One region of the Erysipelothrix larvae genome, then DNA from elsewhere that is predicted to be linked to it. Evidence: a T-box and tRNA genes for the amino acid it is inferred to sense, from the RefSeq annotation. Region 1 holds a T-box; the other holds one or more tRNA genes.
The links. The T-box of region 1 lies ahead of ileS (isoleucine--tRNA ligase). A T-box ahead of a tRNA ligase gene usually reads a tRNA of that ligase, here a tRNA-Ile.
Positions count from the first base shown of each region.

Region 2: it has a tRNA-Ile gene. The T-box ahead of ileS (isoleucine--tRNA ligase) is inferred to sense a tRNA for this amino acid. The anticodon was not compared.

Region 1 covers NZ_CP013213.1:681,356-691,026, reverse strand. Annotated here, with positions in the region: gene AOC36_RS03135 (polysaccharide deacetylase family protein) at 1-633, shown strand, start outside; gene AOC36_RS03130 (TrmH family RNA methyltransferase) at 689-1,402, opposite strand; gene ileS (isoleucine--tRNA ligase) at 1,389-4,130, opposite strand; T-box leader at 4,173-4,387, opposite strand; gene AOC36_RS03120 (DivIVA domain-containing protein) at 4,353-4,829, opposite strand; gene AOC36_RS03115 (cell division protein SepF) at 4,834-5,238, opposite strand; gene hpf (ribosome hibernation-promoting factor, HPF/YfiA family) at 5,302-5,838, opposite strand; gene AOC36_RS03105 (zinc dependent phospholipase C family protein) at 5,856-6,830, opposite strand; gene AOC36_RS03100 (HAD family hydrolase) at 6,920-7,618, opposite strand; gene AOC36_RS03095 (immunoglobulin-like domain-containing protein) at 7,803-9,548, opposite strand.
Region 2 covers NZ_CP013213.1:808,926-818,596, reverse strand. Annotated here, with positions in the region: gene AOC36_RS03710 (fibro-slime domain-containing protein) at 1-1,396, opposite strand, end outside; gene AOC36_RS12445 (PhoU domain-containing protein) at 1,853-2,515, opposite strand; gene AOC36_RS12440 (Na/Pi cotransporter family protein) at 2,687-3,529, opposite strand; tRNA gene AOC36_RS03700 (tRNA-Ile) at 4,462-4,538, shown strand; tRNA gene AOC36_RS03695 (tRNA-Ala) at 4,566-4,641, shown strand; gene AOC36_RS03690 (ISL3 family transposase) at 4,842-6,245, shown strand; gene AOC36_RS03685 (hypothetical protein) at 6,534-7,154, shown strand; gene AOC36_RS03680 (HD domain-containing protein) at 7,404-8,039, opposite strand; gene AOC36_RS03675 (LysR family transcriptional regulator) at 8,142-9,059, opposite strand; gene buk (butyrate kinase) at 9,077-9,671, opposite strand, start outside.

The DNA of each region.
Region 1 (9,671 bases):
ACCTGTGCTTCTGTAGAAATTTGTCATCCCATAGAACAGTTCGAATCGCACCTACAATATCTGAGAGATGAAGATTTCTTAACGCTGACCATGGAAGAGTTGGAACTGTTTTTGGATAGCAAAATCCAGATTCCAAGAAAAACAGTCGCCCTCACTTTGGATGATGGCATTTACTTGGAAAACTCAGTACCCCTTGTTGAGAAGTATGGGATGAATGCAACCTTCTTTATAATCACAAGTAAGGTTGATGTAAGTGAGTATATGGATTCAAAATATGCACGATTCGAATCCCATTCTGATGACATGCACAATAATTATAAATGTCCTAAAAATACGACTTACTCCCAAGGGGGTCAGATGTTATGTGAACCCTATGATTCAATGATTGCGGATTTGAAATTGAGCCAAGAGAAACTTCAAGGATCTAATTACTATGCGTATCCATTCTTCGATTTTAATGATCGTGCAAAGGCTGCGCTAAAGGATGCAGGATTCCACCTAGCATTTATTGGACAATATACCTCCAATGGGTACAGTGACAAAAACACGGATAAAATGTTGATTCGCCGGACTACCATCTTTGGAAACTATCCAATCGAGATGTTTATGGATTTCTGTACGGATAACGACTGATAACAATGAAGAAAACGGGGTCTCCTTAAGTCAAGGAAACCCCGTTTTAATGTTGTTATTTTCGAAGTGTGTAGGCAATAATACCTGCAGCAACTGCGGCATTCAAGGATTCAAACCGAGAGGTCTCAATCTTAATGGCACAATGCGCATTTTGCTTGAAGGGTTCCGATACACCCTTCCCTTCAGAACCAATGACCACAGCAATTTTATCAACGTCTTTAACAGCAGATAAAGGCTGTGCTTTTACAACATCTGTAACTGCAAGGGTCATTTGATGTGAAGACAGATACTCAAAGATTTCTTTGGATGTGAGGCGATGTATGGGAAGATGAAACACCGCGCCTTGACTGGATCGAATGGTTTTATCATTCAACTCATCGGCACAATCTGGTGTTAACAAACACCCATCAAACCCAAAACTATAAGCGGAACGAATGATGGTTCCGACATTGCCTGGATCTTGAACACCATCTAAAATCATGATGCGCGTTGCATCTTTTGACAGATCATTCGAGGGTTTTCGAACAATTCCAAATTGAGTTGACCCAGAATGAGTAAGTGAGAGTTTCTCACTCACGCGATCGCTAATTAACACATCACAGGGTTCGTGTGTGCTTAACACCTGCTCTAATATTTTGGCATTGCGTGCCTCTTCAATCAGATGTGCGCCTTCTACAAGGATGAAATCAGATGCATCACGGTGCTTTTTTTGATTGAGCTGTGCTAAGTGTTTAATCCATTCATTTTTTGGAGAATCAATGATTTTCATGAAGTTCACCAACTACATGATGACACCGTCCACATAATCCTGTCTCTTCATGTGCATCCGTCACAATATTCCAACAACGTGGACATACTGATCCTTCTGCTTTCACAACGTCTACTTCAAAGCCAAAGACTTCAGGGAGTGTTTCATCAACAAATTCTAAACGTGAAACGATAAACCATTGTGCTGCATTATTTCCAAGGATCTGTTCAACCAATGCTTGGTCTTTCTCACTTAAATGGAGTTTTACCAAGCCTTCAAGGGACTTACCGATAACTTTATCCGCGCGTTTTTCTTCAAGTGCTTTAAATACCGCTTCTCGCAGTTCAAATAAACGTTTAAAGTCTTCAAGTTCTTGAACGCTTAAAACATCTTCACGAACCTTCACAAACTCAGTCAAGTGAATGCTTTCATCTTGAGGTCTAAAAATCTTGTTCAGTTCTTCTGTTGTATGCACTAAGATTGGAGCCATAAGGCGTGAATACACCATCAGTGATTCATACAAGACGGATTGAATTTCACGGCGTTGACGTGAATTTTGACCTTCAATGTATAAAATATCTTTGGTATAGTCAAGATAGTATGCTGACATTAGGTTTGTTAATGCGTTACCAACTAGTGTCGTGACTTTTTGGAAGTCATAGTTCATATATGCTTCTTGGCTGAGTTCATTCACTTTATGCACTTCACTGAGTACATAGCGATTTAAAACACTTAAGTCTTCAAATGCTACCATATCGGTATCTGGATTGAAGTCTGTGAGGTTACCGTGCATGAATCTAAAGGTATTTCGGATTTTACGATATAATTCACTGACTTGTTTTAAGACATTTTGGGAGATTGGGGCATCGTTTTGGTAATCAACACTTGCAACCCATAAACGGAGAATATCTGCGCCTAAGTCACCAATGATTTTCGCTGGTTTAAGCGCATCCCCAGAAGATTTACTCATTTTTTGCCCATCATCTTTCATGACAAATCCATGTGATACAACATTTTTATACGGTGCGTGACCATAGACTGCCGCTGAAATAATCAAGGATGAATTAAACCAACCTCGGTATTGATCTGAACCTTCAAAATAAAGGTCTACAGGAAGTGGCACTTCATCGTGATTTAAGGCTGATGTATGCGATGAACCTGAGTCAAACCATACGTCCATAATATCTTTTTCTTTACGGAAGGTACCATTTGGTGAACCTGGATGGGTATAGCCTTCAGGAAGTAGATCTATTGCATCGCGTTCAAACCAAACATTGCTTCCGTGTTCATTAAACAATTCAACAATGTGATCAAATACTTTTTCTTCCATGATGGGTGTATCGTCTTCTGCATATAAAATTGGCAGTGGGACACCCCATGCACGTTGTCGTGAAATCGTCCAGTCACCACGATCTTTGATCATGTTGTACATCCGTTTACGACCCCAAGTTGGGTTCCATTCTACTTCTTCATCAATCATGCGAAGTACGTCATCACGTACCATGTCAATGGATGCAAACCATTGGGTAGTCGCACGATACATTACAGGTTTTTTTGTACGCCAGTCATGTGCGTAGGAGTGCGTAATAAAGGATAATTTTAAGAGTGCACCACATTCATCAAGCGCTTTTGTGACAGCCTTGTTGGCATCTTCAAAATACAGCCCTGCAAATGGACCGGTATTTTCACGTAATACCCCTTGATTATCAATCGGGTCAATTGGGTGAATGCCATATTTTTTCCCAACTTCAAAGTCTTCAACACCATGGTCTGGAGCAGTATGGACACACCCAGTCCCTGCATCATCCGTTACGTGATCCCCTAAAAGAACCGGTGATAACCGATCATAAAGTGGGTGTTGTGTTGTGACACCTTCAAGTTCTTTCCCTTTGAAAGTTTTGAGTACTTCTGCATACTCAAAGTTCAATTCTTTTTGGAGTTGTTCAACCATCTTCTCAAGGACGACAAATTGACCTTTATCCGTTTTAATTAGGGCATAGTCAAAGGTTTCATTCACTGAAATTGCAAGGTTTGCAGGAATGGTCCATGGTGTTGTGGTCCAGATGATCAATGCATCGTCGGATGTTAAGAGTCCTTTTCCATCGACAACCTTAAAAGAAACATAGATCTGTGGATCTTTGCGATCACGGTACTCGATTTCAGCTTCTGCTAGAGCAGATTCACTCGATGGTGACCAATATACCGGGCGAAGTCCTTTATAAATCATGCCTTTAAGGGCCATCTTCGCAAAGACTTTAATTTGTTTTGCTTCAAAATCTTTGTTTAAGGTAATGTATGGATTGTCATAATCTGCAACAGTTCCTAATTGTTTGAAGTCTGCGATTTGAATTTTAATTTGTCCCAGTGCAAAAGCCTCACATAACTTACGGAAATCAGCAATGGACATTTCCTTACGATTAACACCAGTTTTTTGAATTGCAACCTCAATTGGGAGTCCATGCGTATCCCATCCTGGTCTAAATGGCGTCTTATACCCTGCCATAAAGTGTGAACGGATGATAAAGTCTTTCAATGACTTGTTGAGTGCGTGTCCAATATGGATGTTCCCATTGGCAAAAGGAGGCCCATCGTGAAGTGTAAATAACGGTGCTCCCTCTCGTTGTTCTAGCATTCGATTGTAAAGCTTCATCTCATCCCATGCCTGTTGTAGCCCGGGTTCTTTTTTGTTGAGATTCCCACGCATCTCAAAATCTGTCTTTGGTAATAACAATGTGTCTTTATAGTTCACACTCATCAAAAATTTCCTCCTTCAATAAAAAAACGCCCTTAAAACAAGGACGTTTATAACGCGGTACCACCTTAATTCATTACATCTTGTAATGCACTTAAGCCTGATAACGGTAGGCATCCGATTTATCTTACTTTGTGGTTTCAGATAAATAGCTCACACGGGATATCTCACACAAGCAGTTCTTCGCTTTCACCAACCGCGAAGTCTCTAAATTAACTGTTATTGTGAAGACCTGTCGTGATCATCGCTAAATAATTTAACATTTGGGGCTTCAGGGAGTTCTAACCCTTCGACCACTGTTTCTAACTTCTTAAGTTTAACACCCAATTCTTCGCGTAACAAGTGGGATTCACTGGAAATTCGCGAAATTTCAACCAAAATTTGTCGTGCAGCGGATAATGCTTCTCGTACAATGAGATCTGCGTTTTGATTTGCAGTCCCAACAATCTTGTTGGCTTCTTTCAAAGCATCTCGAGAGAGTTGGTCTAATGCACGCTCACGCGCTGCGATTTCTTTGACCAATTGCTGATAACGAACCTTTTGCAACTCCAATTGTTTTTGGGTCGCATGGCTTTGAGATAAATAAGCTTCTGAACGTAACTTAAGCTCCTCTAATTGACCTTCAAGTGAAGAAAGATACTGATCAACTTCAAAGCGATCGTACCCACTTCGCATGATTCTAAAGCGGTCCTTCATAGATTTAGTTATCGAAATCGTCCATGCTCATGCTAATTTCGCCTTCAACACCGATTGATTTTGGTGTACACAAAATTACATTGTGACCAATTTTTTGGATTGATCCATCTAAAGCAAAGACAACGCCAGTCAGAAAATCGATGGTTCTTTGTGCAAAATCTCTTTGCAAACGGTGAAGATTCACAACAGCTGCTCTATTTCCTTTAAGGTATTTCGCAACTTCTTCTGCTTCTTCAAAAGAACGTGGTTCGAATAAAACCATTTGTGCATTGGATGGTAATTTAAATCCATCATTTGCACGTGGTTTCTCGTAATCACTCAAGCTTTCTGCTTCTTCAGTGCTTAATTCAATATATTCGTCATCTTCAATTGGTGTTAAGATATTTTTTAGTTTCGATTTGATACTCATAATCGCCCTCCGAACGTTTCCACTATTATACCACGATTCATGAATAAGTTAAATTCCTATTTTTTATTCACGTTCAACTTCTAATAATCCATAATCGCCGTCTTTACGTTTGTAAACAACTGCGATGTCTTCGGTTTCTTCATCGGTATATATGAAGAATGAGTGTCCTAAGAGTTCCATATTTAAGATTGCGTCATTCAATTCCATGGATTCCGCAACGATTGTCTTCGTACGTACTAATTTAGGTTCGTCTTCATTCTCAGACTCTTCAATCAAATTCAAGAATGATTGCGCTAAACTTTCTTTGTTTTTACGTGATAATTTAGTTTTGTGTCTGCGAATTTGATCTTCCAGTTTGTCTACAGATAAATCAAGTGCAGCATAGAAATCATCATGTTTCACTTCTGCTCGTAATAAACCAATTTTTGTAGTAATTGTAACCTCAACTTTTTGGCCATCAGGATATACACTTACAACAACGTTTGCACGATATGAATCATCAAGATCGAAATATTTCTCCATGAATTTCAACTTATCTTCCACGCGTTGATGCATTGCATCTGTGATATCTACATTTTTACCATGAATATAAACTAGCATAATTGGTTCCTCGCCTTCTACTTATCATAAATACTATCATAAAACTTCATTGGAACACCTTCTAAACGCCCAGTATCGTAACACTTTCCTTGGGTGAATGAATCAATCGTGTGACGTGATCCATCAAAGAGTTCCTGCAATACTGAAAGACCATCAATTCCTAAATCAATGGATTCGTTGTAGAGGTCTACAAAACTCTGTGTTGAAATGTCTTCAGCATTGGTTGGATTACACCATGTTTCGTGTTTCAAATTCAAGACATCATACTTCGCGTCAATATCTGAACTCACGAGGTGGCTTGAAAAAGCCCAGGGTTCTCCAAATCTTTTTTCATATTCCTTTATTAAAGGTAACTTAATGTTCCGTGGATCATATAAGTATACCAAAATTTTCTTCATTGACTCTATTGCGGAATCAATCACTTCTGAATCCTCGCGTATATCAAAAACACGCTCAAGCATTACAGAATAGAATGATGCAATGATTCGACGTTCATCATCCGAAACATCAACAAACCGAGTCGCATGCAAGCTGGTCATTTTACGACGTTTCACATAAAGCACCATCAGTGAATCAAGCATTGATTCATAACGATAGTGCCAAAATCTCGTATCGCCTGCGATTTCACCTGATCGATAGAATACAAACGGATGTGCCGTTGAATCTAATGACCAGTGCATTAAATGACCTGCAAGATAAGCTGTAAGAATCGTTTTTCGTTTCCCATCAGGCAAGCGATTAATAAAACTAACAGCTTCGTTGTAGAAAGCATCAACTTTATATGAATGAACATGGTTGCCATAATCTGCAACTTTCTTGTTTAACGTTTGGTCCTGCCATGGAAAAACGTTATAGTAAAACAAGATATCGGGTCCGTTGCTCCCTAAAAGATACGCCTTTGGGTGCGCCTTGATTGCTGTTTTAATCGTAGAAGGTGGCAATTGATTATATACATCAAGCGCCATCAATCCATGCGTTACAACATTCGGCATGATGGTCACCTCCTTTATTAACCTTATTGTATCAACTTATAACAAATTTTTCACTACATAAACTAAAGATTTCATAAAATGAACACAAATCACAAGCCTTTCACAAATTCTAAGAAGTCTTTACGGCTTCCTTGATAATCTGTATCGATATCCCCACCGCGATGAATCAAGTCATCGTCCACAAGATAGGTTTTAAACCCTAATGTCTTCGCAACTAAATCCTCTTGGGCATCGTTACCAACCATCATTGAAAAACTTGGATCTAAATCACAGACCTGTTTGATTTCTTCATAATACTTCGGATTGGGTTTGCAGTAGTGACAAATCTCAAAATGTGTAATGTGATCAAAATCTTCCCAATTCAATTTTGCCCACTCGACGCGCTTTTCAACCGCAATCTTTGGAAACATCGGATTGGTTGCTATAACCAAGCGAATGCCCTTGTCTTTAAGTATCTCAACTGCGTCAATCATTTCTTGACTTGACTCAATGGTTGATCGTGCTGCCTCAAATCCATTGTGATAATAATCATCAATCACTGGGATTAAGGGTTCATATGCATCACCAACAAGTCCTCTAAAGGTATCATAGAATACATCTTCATTTGTTTTTGATCCATCATTCGCAACCATTTTATGAGTTGCTTGCCACAAGGACTTAATAAAATGTTGGGGATCAATTAAATGGGATACTGTTTTTGCCAGCGAACCAAGATATGCATGTTCAAAAGCATCGTTATTCATTTTTAATAATGTTCCGTCTAAATCAAATAATACTGTATTAATCACGTTCACACCTCCTTGTATTCTAACTATTATACACAAACCGGCTCAAAAAATAAAGAAAGAATGGTTGGTTCTTTATAATCATAAACAACACTTTTATACTGACCCAAGTACATAAGTGATACGAAAAAAGAAATCGCATTTTGTCTCGATTTCTTTTGATTGGTTGATTCAATTAGATTTTGAATTATTCAGCATCATCAGGTTGAGGTGTTTCAGAATTTGAAGTATCTGATTGTGGTTCTTCTTGAGGAAGCTCCGCACTCTCTTCACTTGGTGTTTGTGTTGATGCAGGTGCAATATAGTTGAGTCCCAGTGATTCAACATAATGCTTAATCTTCACTTCACTGACTGTCTTCCAATTTCCTTCTTGATAATACCACCGGAAATCCTCCATATCACTGATATAGATTGGTTCAAATAACACAGAACGTGCATTATAGTTTTCTAAAGGAATTCTAATAATCGCATAGTAGGTTGTAAAGTTATACACTTCGCCATTCATTTTAGAGAAGTTTCGCTCTGAGTCATAGTCACGTGTATAGAGTCGATTTCGTTTTGCCATGTTTGGAATGAGTGTGTCAAATTCGGCACCAATTGCATGTTCAACCGCGTTTTGTTCTCGTGTTGAAGGTGCTGATACAATAATTTCCCACCCATCAAGACTTGATGCAGAGCTGTTATGGTGATTACTGTAGGCAATTCGTGAAACTGCAGCATAGTGTCCAAAACTAAACGCAGAGCGCGTTAGGGACTTCCATTCGCTCTCTCCAATCACTTCACCAAAGGTATCACTGGTTCGATTGATGTAAACTTTAAGTCCATGTTCTTCATAGCGTTGCTTTTCATATAAGGATACTTCTAAATTCATTACTTTTTCATAGATGTATTTGTTAATGGCACCCGAATCATGACCACCATGACCCACATTAAGGGCGATGTCATATTGATAAGCGAAATCTTCAACTTTAATTTCAAGAGTATTATTTGGATAAGTAAAGGTAACCAGTTTATTGCCGACACGACCCCGTCCCAGTTTCAAAAGCGGATCCAAATTGAATGTTAGGGGTGCATTATCAATTTCTCTTCCTCGAACACTATAGCTTCCATTTTCTAGATTCGTAACATTGATATTCACACTATACTTATGATCACTGAGTTGGGTATCATATGTCACTGTATTTTGGGTATCCTTATTGACAAGGTTCACTGCTTGAATCAGCGTTTCATGGCTTCCTTCAAGTTTAAAGCCATCCCCTGAGAATTTGAGCGCAGTAATCTCTTTAAGAACTTCCCCTGTTTTTGGAACAACTACCTTCACTTCTTCACCCTTTTCTTCTACTGGTTTTACGTGAACGACTGGTTTTGGTTTGGTTACAATAACTTCACGTTTAACACTGTGGGAGTTATCAGACTGATCACTTACAGAATAGGTCAAGGTATACGTTCCGGCATTTTTTGTATTTACTTCACCCTCAACAACCACTTTATCCTCAATTTCTGTGTCGTAATTATCACTCACATCATAGCCTGGTTCTTTATATTCTTCTCCAACTAAAAGGTTCACAGTGCCCCCCTTTAGTTTAATTTCTGGACTTTGGGTATCCACGATTGTTACTGTGCGCGTTTTTGATAGCTGCTCACGACCTTCAACCCAATACAAAAGCTCATACACACCCAAGCCATCTGTTTTTAAACTGCTTTTGATGTTCACTACAATTGAATCATCACGCAATCCATCCACACTGACGTAAGCACCTTTTTCTTCATAATCATCAAATACTTCAAGTACTGGAGAGCGTTCACCTTCAACAATCAGAGCATATTCACGACGATCTATTGAAAGGTAGTGGTGTAAGTATGCTCCACCAATCACTGCACAAACAGTTAAAAAACAAACACTTGCGATTAATATCTTTTTTCGTTTCGTCATATTTCCCCCTTATTGGCAAATACCTTTAGTGTAATTATACTTTGTTTTTTTTATTGGTATCAACTTTATTTTTACATAAGTTTTTATGCTTTTTTTTCTCATCAAGAAAATATCATATGGATC
Region 2 (9,671 bases), 130 kb from region 1:
CTGAAAAGTGGAAGTTTAGTGTATCTCCCAAGTCATCAGTAGCCAGCTCATTGCTCCACAGTTCATCAGCCCATGGGAATTCTGATACACCGTCTGTTGTTTTAACACCTAAAGTCATATCATTATGGCTAAATGATCCTGCGATAGCACGATAAGTATCATCATATAGCGTTACACCATCAACACCTACATTAAGTGGGTAAAATCCAGATGTACCATTATAATCATTTAAGTCGCTGTCATAAACATAAGATTTTGTGTGTTCATCATATTTCAGTGTCAAATGTCCCTTAACAGGGTCTAAAACAAGACTCTCATCCGCTGTTTGCTTCTTAGCACTGTAGAACGAATACGTTTCTGTATTATAGTTTGGGAACGTTCCACTATCAAATCCAGATTCTCCAGGGTTACCTGATTCAACATAATTTCCTGGAAATGCTTGGTCAAAGGCACCCGGTGCACCTAACCCACCGTTTACATCATCAAGAGGTTGCTCACTTCTATGTTTTACGTTATAAAGGAAATACTGACCAAAACCCACACCTACTGCACTTCGATCATCACTTCGGGTATCGTTCATATTATCCACTTCAAAATACCAACGTGGGTATTTGAGATTTGTCATCGTAGTAACAAATCCCTCATCTTGAGAGGTGTATTTCGTTGGATCTGCTAAGTATTTATACACTGAGACATTATAAGCGAAATACTCAAGTGGGAACCCATTGATATCCGTTCCTCCATTTTCATCTTGGTTCATCGGTGCATAGAAACCATCTTTAAAATTATACCAACCTACATAGTTACCTGTCTTCATCCACGTAATATCCCAATAGGATGACCAATCGCTCATCCAGATTACTGAATCATAGAAATCTTGCATGTCTTTATAATGGTAGAAGTTTTCAGGAGTTCCGTTACCAAAAGCATTTGGTAAACTTTGTTGTTCCCATCCATTATGATTACTAAAGTCATCATTCACTCTAGAATCACCCGTCCACCAACTTGCAAAGTCTCTTGAACTTGAAGACGTAAAATCATTTGCAGGATAAGTTGGTGTTTTTCCACTTGCTACTGGGAAGCCATCACTGCCCAATGTCTTTTGAAGAAGTCCTTGTTCAAATCCATTGTTTAAAGTACCTGCTTGAAAATGAACAGCATCTTGTCGGTGATCCCATATTGAGATATCTATATCTAAAGAGTCTGCAATATCCTTATCATCTTTATAGAAAGATGCAGGTACACCATCATAATGGCTGATGCCATTGGATGATACATTTTTCCCCGTAGCACTTATAGTACTAATTCCAAATCCCGATAATGCGAGTGCTAACGATAAAGGAACAACGATAAAACGTGTCCTAAAATGTTTCACTAATCTTTTCTTTAACTCCATTTTTTCCCTCACTTCTCTAGTAGCCCACATCGTCTACATGATTCATCCTAAAATTGATTTATGGCTTCTTTATGTAAATTAATAACATCAACAACTATTTAATTCAAAAAGAATATGACAGTTTATGCTTTTGTCAAAGAAACTGGAATAAATCATTATATGATCTCAAATCAATTTCTTTATGCAGTTTCAAGTATTACACTCTGAAGCATTATTAAATCTATTTATAATTCTACCATCGAATAAGTGTATTAAAAGTTCGATCAATGATTATAAATATTTTATATGAGATGTTTACACAAATTGAGTATTTTAGACTGATAGAAAGAAAACATTCAGTAGATTAATTCTAGACACTTCATAATTCATTGGGTAAATTATGGATACAATACATCGTATTGGCCGATTAGACATCAAAAAAAAAAACACTCGAAAGTGTTTTTTTGTCATTGATGATTAATGCCCAGATGAATGCATTTTGACTGCTGAGTTAACATTTCTTGCAACGTTAACACCATGGTCTGCAATACGTTCAAGTGTACTTAGTACATCAACAAATACTGAAGATGCAAACTTCGTATCACAGATTCCATCTGCAAGTCTTCTGAAGTGTTTTTCACGATACTTATCTTCAATAAGGTCCATGTATTCTTCATCTTGAAGCAAGAGTTCATACCCTGCAGAATCTTCATTTTGGTAAATCTTCATTGAACGATGAAGCATATCAAGCAGGAGTTTATACATTGTGTCAATATCTTCCATCGCTTCTTCTGAGAAGGTTTCTCTTCCTTCAACAGTCATGTTATAAAGCTCAACTAAGTTTGTTGATAAGTCACTCATCCGCTCATAGTTCTTAACGATTTCAAGTGTTTTTGTATAGGTTTCCGCAACATCAGCTGAATTGCCACTTTGCTTCATAATCTTTAATAAGTATGATGTGATTTCCGTATCCAATTTATTTACCATTTCTTCAAGTTGCATCACAACATCATAATCTTCGCTGTCTCGAGAATGAAGGTAGCTTTGTGATGTTTGAATGGATTCAGTTACGATATCTGCCATCTTTAAGGTTGTTTTCTTCGCAAGTTGCATTGCACCTTCAGGGAATACTGTAATCAATGATTCATCAAGAGGTTCAATTTTTTCACGGCTACGGATTCCATCATCTCCAGGAATAATAATTTCGAGAAGTCGTTCAAATGCTGGAACAAATGGAATAACTAATATTGTAGATGCAATATTAAAAATAAAGTGATTGAGTGCTACTGAAAATTGTGGTGATCCATTCAGTTAGGTATTTGCCCATGTCACAAATGCTGAATATGGAACAATCACAAGCATTCCAAGTAAGGCACCAATGACGTTATACAAAGCATGGAACCATCCTGCACGTCGTGTCGAAACTGAACCACCCATCGATGCAACAACTGCAGTCAGTGTCGTACCAACATTTGATCCAAATACAAAAGCAGATACAACGACCATTTCCATTTGACCCGTTGAGAAAAGCGTTTGTGTGATCCCGATGATTGCAGACGATGAATTGATTATGACAGTTGCAAGGGTACTTCCTCCCAATGCAAGCCAAGAGTTATCTTTTAATGAGAACATGAAGTCTTGGAACCATGGGTAATATTGAATGACTAACAGCTTCTCACTCATAATGTCGAGTCCGACAAAGAGCAATCCAAAGCCAAAGAATATATACCCTGCATTTGACCATACTTTTCGTTTTGTAAATACAATTAAGAGTACACCAATAAATACAAAGTAATAACCATAATCTTCAATGTTCATACTCATGAAGAACGTAGTCATTGTTGTCCCAATGTTTGCTCCGACGGAAATACCAATCGCTTGTTTAAGCGTCATCATTCCTGCGCGAACCAAACTGATGGAAATTACGGTAACAGCAGTACTTGAGTTCATGATTGCAGTAATAACTGTCCCCATGAGTATTGCCATCATGAGATTACTTGTATATTTCTCAATATAATCTGATATACGAGACCCAGCTAATTCAGTAAGCCCTTCACCTAAATAGTGAATCCCAACCAAGAAGAGCGCAAACCCTCCTAGGATAATGTTCAATTGAATTGGTTGAAGTTCTGCAACGGCAGTTAAACCTAACATTTATAATCCTCCAATCGCGTGCTAAACGCAATATAATAAAGAATAACATAATATTGCGGATTTTTTAACACAAAACTAACCAATTACTATCATAATATTCACATTTATTCCTTATTCAGTCCAAGAATAAGGATAACATGTGCTTTTTAGGATAGTAATAACGTAATAGCCTTCAAAAAAAATCGCACAAAATTGATGCAATAAAAAGATGTGAATCACTTTGCTTTTAGCAATCAGATCATCATGACATCCTAAATCAATTGCTGATATCAAACACCCTGGATAAACGACTCAGTTTACATACAATCCATATTCCTTAACTATTCTGCTCAAAACATTAAGAAACAGCATCAACTTTTATCTTGATGACGCTATGATATATAAAATGAATCAATCCTACCTCGTAAATAGTTGATCCATGTATAGTTTGATATTCTTTAAATCATTTACAACAACACAGCTATTCATAACCCCATAAATAAAAGGCTTAGGATGCTCAAAGAGTTCATAAGAAACCTGTGTATTTGTTATATGATGTACATACATCATAACACCATTCTTTTATAATGGCGTCGACGAACTCATCAATTCATGATTTAATCATTGATTTATTTCAACACACTTACTTCACACTAAATTTATTCAATAAAACCACTGCACTTTTTTTCTCTCATTGTTGCAATTATATCACAAGAAAGGAAAATCAACCGTCTTGGTGTCATTGAATATTTCTTCATCCAACACAATGCTACTCCACGTCAAAAACTGTGTTTATAGTGATAAATTGCGTGATAGTTTCCATCACTCATCAACCTAAAATACACGCTAATTTTATCTCAATCAGTCTTCGTTTTATTTTTTAAATTTTTTTCTATTTTGTTGTTGACATAAAGATTGCATGATGGTATATTTAATAGGCAGTCAGCAAAGATGGGCCTGTAGCTCAGTTGGTTAGAGCGCACCCCTGATAAGGGTGAGGTCGCTGGTTCGAATCCATTCAGGCCCACCATTAAAGCTTACTGCAAAAATTGAATATGGGGTTTTAGCTCAGCTGGGAGAGCGCCTGCCTTGCACGCAGGAGGTCATCGGTTCGATCCCGATAAGCTCCACCATACTTCAATCAGCCCACTGTTTAGTGGGTTTTTTCATGCTTTTTTGTCTAGTGAGAAGATTTTTGAGAAGATTTATGGGTCAATCACTTTTTATGTGGGATTGCCTGTGAATGACATTTGTAAAATAATAACAACTTGAATGAAAAAAGACCTTACTGTAGAATTTATTTTGCAGAATAAACAAACAGGAAGGTCCATACATGAATTATACACAGACACTAACCCAATCACAAGAACTATGTTTAAATCATTTCTTAATCCCTAATACACTCCGTGGATTTCATAACACCAACACCACAATCGAAACAACAAGATCCCAAAGAGATGCTTATTGCATGCATGGTATTTTAGAAGTTCAAGAAACAGATAAAGTATGCAGCGGTTGTGGTAAGGTGATGCATATAAACAATCGTAAACCGTGCACACTAAGGCATTTAAGTATTGGTGCAACACTGATGCATGTTCGTTTTGATAGACCCCAATTCTATTGTGTTTCTTGTAGGAATTCAAAGATGCAGAGTGTACCGTTTAAGGCTGAAAACCACTTTATTACTATTGAACTTGAAAACTATACAAGAGACCTACTCAGTATTGGAACATATACCCTCAAGCAAGTCGCTGAGATTACAGGATTAGGGAAAAACACTGTTAAAGCCATCGACCTCAAACGCTTGAAAGAACTCTATACAATTGATGGCGAGGTACTAAAGAAACCAGAGGACTACACACGATACCTAGGCATTGATGAGTTTAAACTCCATGATGGACATAAGTATGCAACCCATATTATCGATATGGAAACGGGTCACATTTTATGGATTGCACACGGAAAGAAGAAGCAAGTCGTCTATGATTTTATAGAGCATGTTGGCCTAAAGTGGATGGATCACGTTGAAGCTGTTGCATGCGATATGAACTCAAATTACCAAGAAGCGTTTGAAGAAAAATGCGAACACATCCAAGTTGTATTTGATCATTTTCATATCATCAAAAACTTTAATGATAAGGTCATCAACGAGGTTCGCAAGGATGAGCAAAATCGTTTGAAGAATGAAGGGAATATAGAGGCTGCTGCGGCACTTAAGAAGACAAGATACATCTTAATGTCATCACGAGAAACGCTCATTAGAAAAGACAATGAAGCCAGAAATGGAAAGATTATCAAGGAAGGCAGTTCTTTATTTAATATACCCAACATTACGCGTAAAGAAGGTCATGAAGTACGTTACGATGAACTATTGAAAGAGAATGCATTAATCTTCACACTGGATGTGGTAAAAGAGAAATTGCGCTACGCATACACCCTTAATGATGAGAGTAAAATGGCAGATGAAATCAGTTCAATTGTCGAAATCTGTCAAGCTACAAAAAACAAACACTTTCAATGGTTTGGACGACTCTTAGACAATCACTTTGAAGGAATCATCGCTCATGCAACTATTAAGATTTCTGCGGGTAAAATAGAAGGTATCAATAATAAAATCAAGACTCTACGAAGACAAGGTTATGGTTACCCTGATGATGAATACTTCTTCTTAAAGTTAATTGATGCAAGTAGGAAAACCTATGTTAGGAATGTGCCATCCCACAAGATTTGTGATTGAACCAGATTTATCCCAGTATTCCTTTATTAGATTGATTCAATTTAAGATATCAATCATCATTCCTTTCTTTTCGTGGTAAATATCATAAATTGACGGAATTGAATGAAAAAATGGTATAAAACTATCAACAATCTCCTTGTTTTAGTGTATTATAAAATTAACTGATGGGACCTCGTTAAATAAGCTAAACGTTCAGTGAATGAATTAAGCTTTATTTCGGCATCGAACATAATGTTTTCAAAGGACATTTGAGTGATTGACTCACTTGTGTATTTGTAGGAGGATCGCATGAAACGACTCAATAAGATTTGGGTTCCACGAAGTAAGGGAGAAAGAACGATCGCAATAATCGCCATTTGGATTGGGTGGTCAGTTCTTACGGATTCAACCGAAAACGATGTGATGGTTCTTTTATTGTTGGGTTTAGCCATCTTTCTAACCTATTACTCAGCAACCCAAGGATCCGTGGAATTACAAGCAAAGGATCTGGCTAAAAAGGAAAAAGATGCAAAAATAAGAAAGATTGTCGAAGCAGCAAATGCTAAAGCAAAGGCAGCAACAATCGCAAAGGCACGTTTAAAATACTATGGTGGTGGTGAAATTGCCGGTGAACAAACCGTTTTAGTGACAGTAACTAAAGATAGACTGGATTATGGTTCATACCACATTGATATGAATGCGATTATTTCCGCGAGCATCGAAACACAATCACAAATTTTATCCAGAGTTACCCTAACTCGTTTGGCAGCTTTTGGGTTTTGGGCTCTAGCTATACCAAAGAAGAAAAAATCTGTCGAGAAGTTTTTAAGCATAGACTACAATGCTGGATTTCAAAGTACGTTGATATTTGGTGGTGACAATATAGCAAAAATCCATGCTGGACTCATTAAGGCAAAGAAAGCACGATAAATCTCACATGACAATTCAGTGTGTTTACTTATCTAAAATGGTATCATCACACGATACGCCTTGATATATAAAAGCATTAATCTCAAAGGATCAACAAATAAGGCGGACACTCCATACGTTTGAAATTGATTGTCGCAAATTGAAGTCAATCAGTTCATAAACATGGCCTCTAGTTTCCATCGATAAACATCAAATCCCTTAAGTTTTCAAGATCAGTACATCCTGTGAAACCTAAGGGATTTTTTATAACTATCTGCTTTCTTTTAATTGAATTAGCATCTTTTCAAAGAATGTTTGCATATAACTCAGTTCTTCTCTAAATATGGATGTTGCATAGTGTGTCGCTAACTCATGTGCCATATTGTTCTGAGTGGCTTCAATGCGTTTTGTGCAATACGTTAGCTTGTCTTCAAGACTTAGGTTTGAAAAATCCGCAAAGATTAACGTTTCATAAATTCTATAGACATCAAATCGATCAAGATTATCAGCGTCACTGATGCTTTCTGAAAGTATGGTACTTTCACCTTCAAAGTCTGCCTTTCCATCTACATGGGTTGCAATGCCATAGAGAATTGATTGCGTGGTGTCTGGATCAAACCCTAATCCGTGCACAAAGTCCCTCACAATGGACGCAGAACGCCTACCATGACCAATCTGTTTCTCTTTTGTATCCAGTTTCTCAATATAGGCAACATCATGCAGTAAACAACCGATAACAAGCGCTTCTTCATTAATGTTTTCATGTTGCGCAATTCGTTTACCCCATGAAGCGACTCTTAGCGTATGTTCATAGCGATATGACTTATCATACAAAGATGTTTTAAGATGCTCGCTGTTGTTAAATAATGCATCCAGATACGCTCTTGTTTTTTCTATTCTATTCATTGATGACCTCCCTTACGATACCCTTATTGAATCACTATTTTATGTGATATACAAGGAGCACATAAAAAGCATCAACTAAAAATCACGTTGATGCTTTGTTGTTTATGAATCAGGATTCCGCTTATTTCTTTCCAATAACTCATTATAGACTCTCCAATACAAGACATGATCATCTCGGATTGATAAATCTAAACTTGTCACAAGTTGAAGGTTAAACCGTGATACTTCAGGATCATCCAGTTTAATCCATTTAATATCTTCTCGATTTAAGAATTGTTCAAATTCAGAAGGTAGAATCGAAATTGATCCATAGGATTCAACATGCTTCACAATTACTTCCCAATTTTCATTTTCATAGACAATTTTAGGTTGAAACCCTAAATCGCTGCAACGTTTTGGAATTTCATTACTGATTGCATAATCAGTTGTGAGCATTGAGAACTCCATATCCTTCAAATCAAGAAGTGTCAAACTTGTTTTGTCAAAGAGTGGATTGTCTTTCCCTACTAATACACCAAGGTCAATATAATACCCTTCAAGACGGTTTGCATTCACCGACAGTTTGGAATAGTAGGTCGGCTCTGATGTGAGCCCAATATCAATCTCTCCGCGAATCAACATGTTCTGGATCTCTTTTGATCCCCGTTGCGTAAAGGTTAGATTGTATTGATCATACTTTTTCTTAAAGCTTTCGAATACATCCATATATTCGATTGCGAAAAGTGTTGTCAGGCCAAACTTAACTTCTCTAAGATAGGAACTGTTATCAGATCTCAGTAGACGTTCGAGCCGTTCAAACCCTTCAACAACATCTTTACCACCTTCATACAAGAGTTGACCACTCATTGTCATTTTAATACCATGATTGTAACGCTTTAGTAGTTGTAAACCAAGCTCTTCTTCCAGTTGTTTAATATTCCAACTTAAAGCTGGTTGCGTTACATGTAACACCTTTGAAGCAGCTGAAAAGCTTCCTGCTTCAACGACCGTTATAAAATATTTCAGATCTTTAACATCCATACAAAACCCCCACCACTTTATCTCTTAATTGTATGTATCTCTTCTTCGCCTAAATAAGCACGGTATCCACCAAAAGCTAATGCTTCTATTTCAAATTCACCTGGATATATTATCACCTCCCCCAAAAAAGCGACACGCTCTTTTATCCAATCAATAATGCGTTTTGATCGTGCAAAACCGCCTGTAATGATAATTCCGTCTATGTTTCCATATAACACAGCCCCCAGACTTGCAATACTTTTTGATATTTGATAAGCCATTGCTTCCAACACCAAATGTGCGTATTGATCACCATTGTCGATAAATGCTTCAACCTTTCGAACATCATTTGTTCCAAGATAAGAAACAAGTCCAGCGCTGTGACGTGTCATTTCAATCATGTCTTTTTCACTATTATTATAACACATTGCCATAAATTTCCTTAATGGCAAACCACCACTTCGCTCTGGAGAAAAGGGGCCTTCATCATCCGATATCAAATCAATCATACGTCCTTCTGAATGTGCAGTAAGTGTAATTCCTGTTCCCGCATGCACTACAATGACCTTAACATCATGATAAGATTTCCCTAAAGTTTGCGCATAATGCATCGCAGCTTGTCGAGAATTAAGA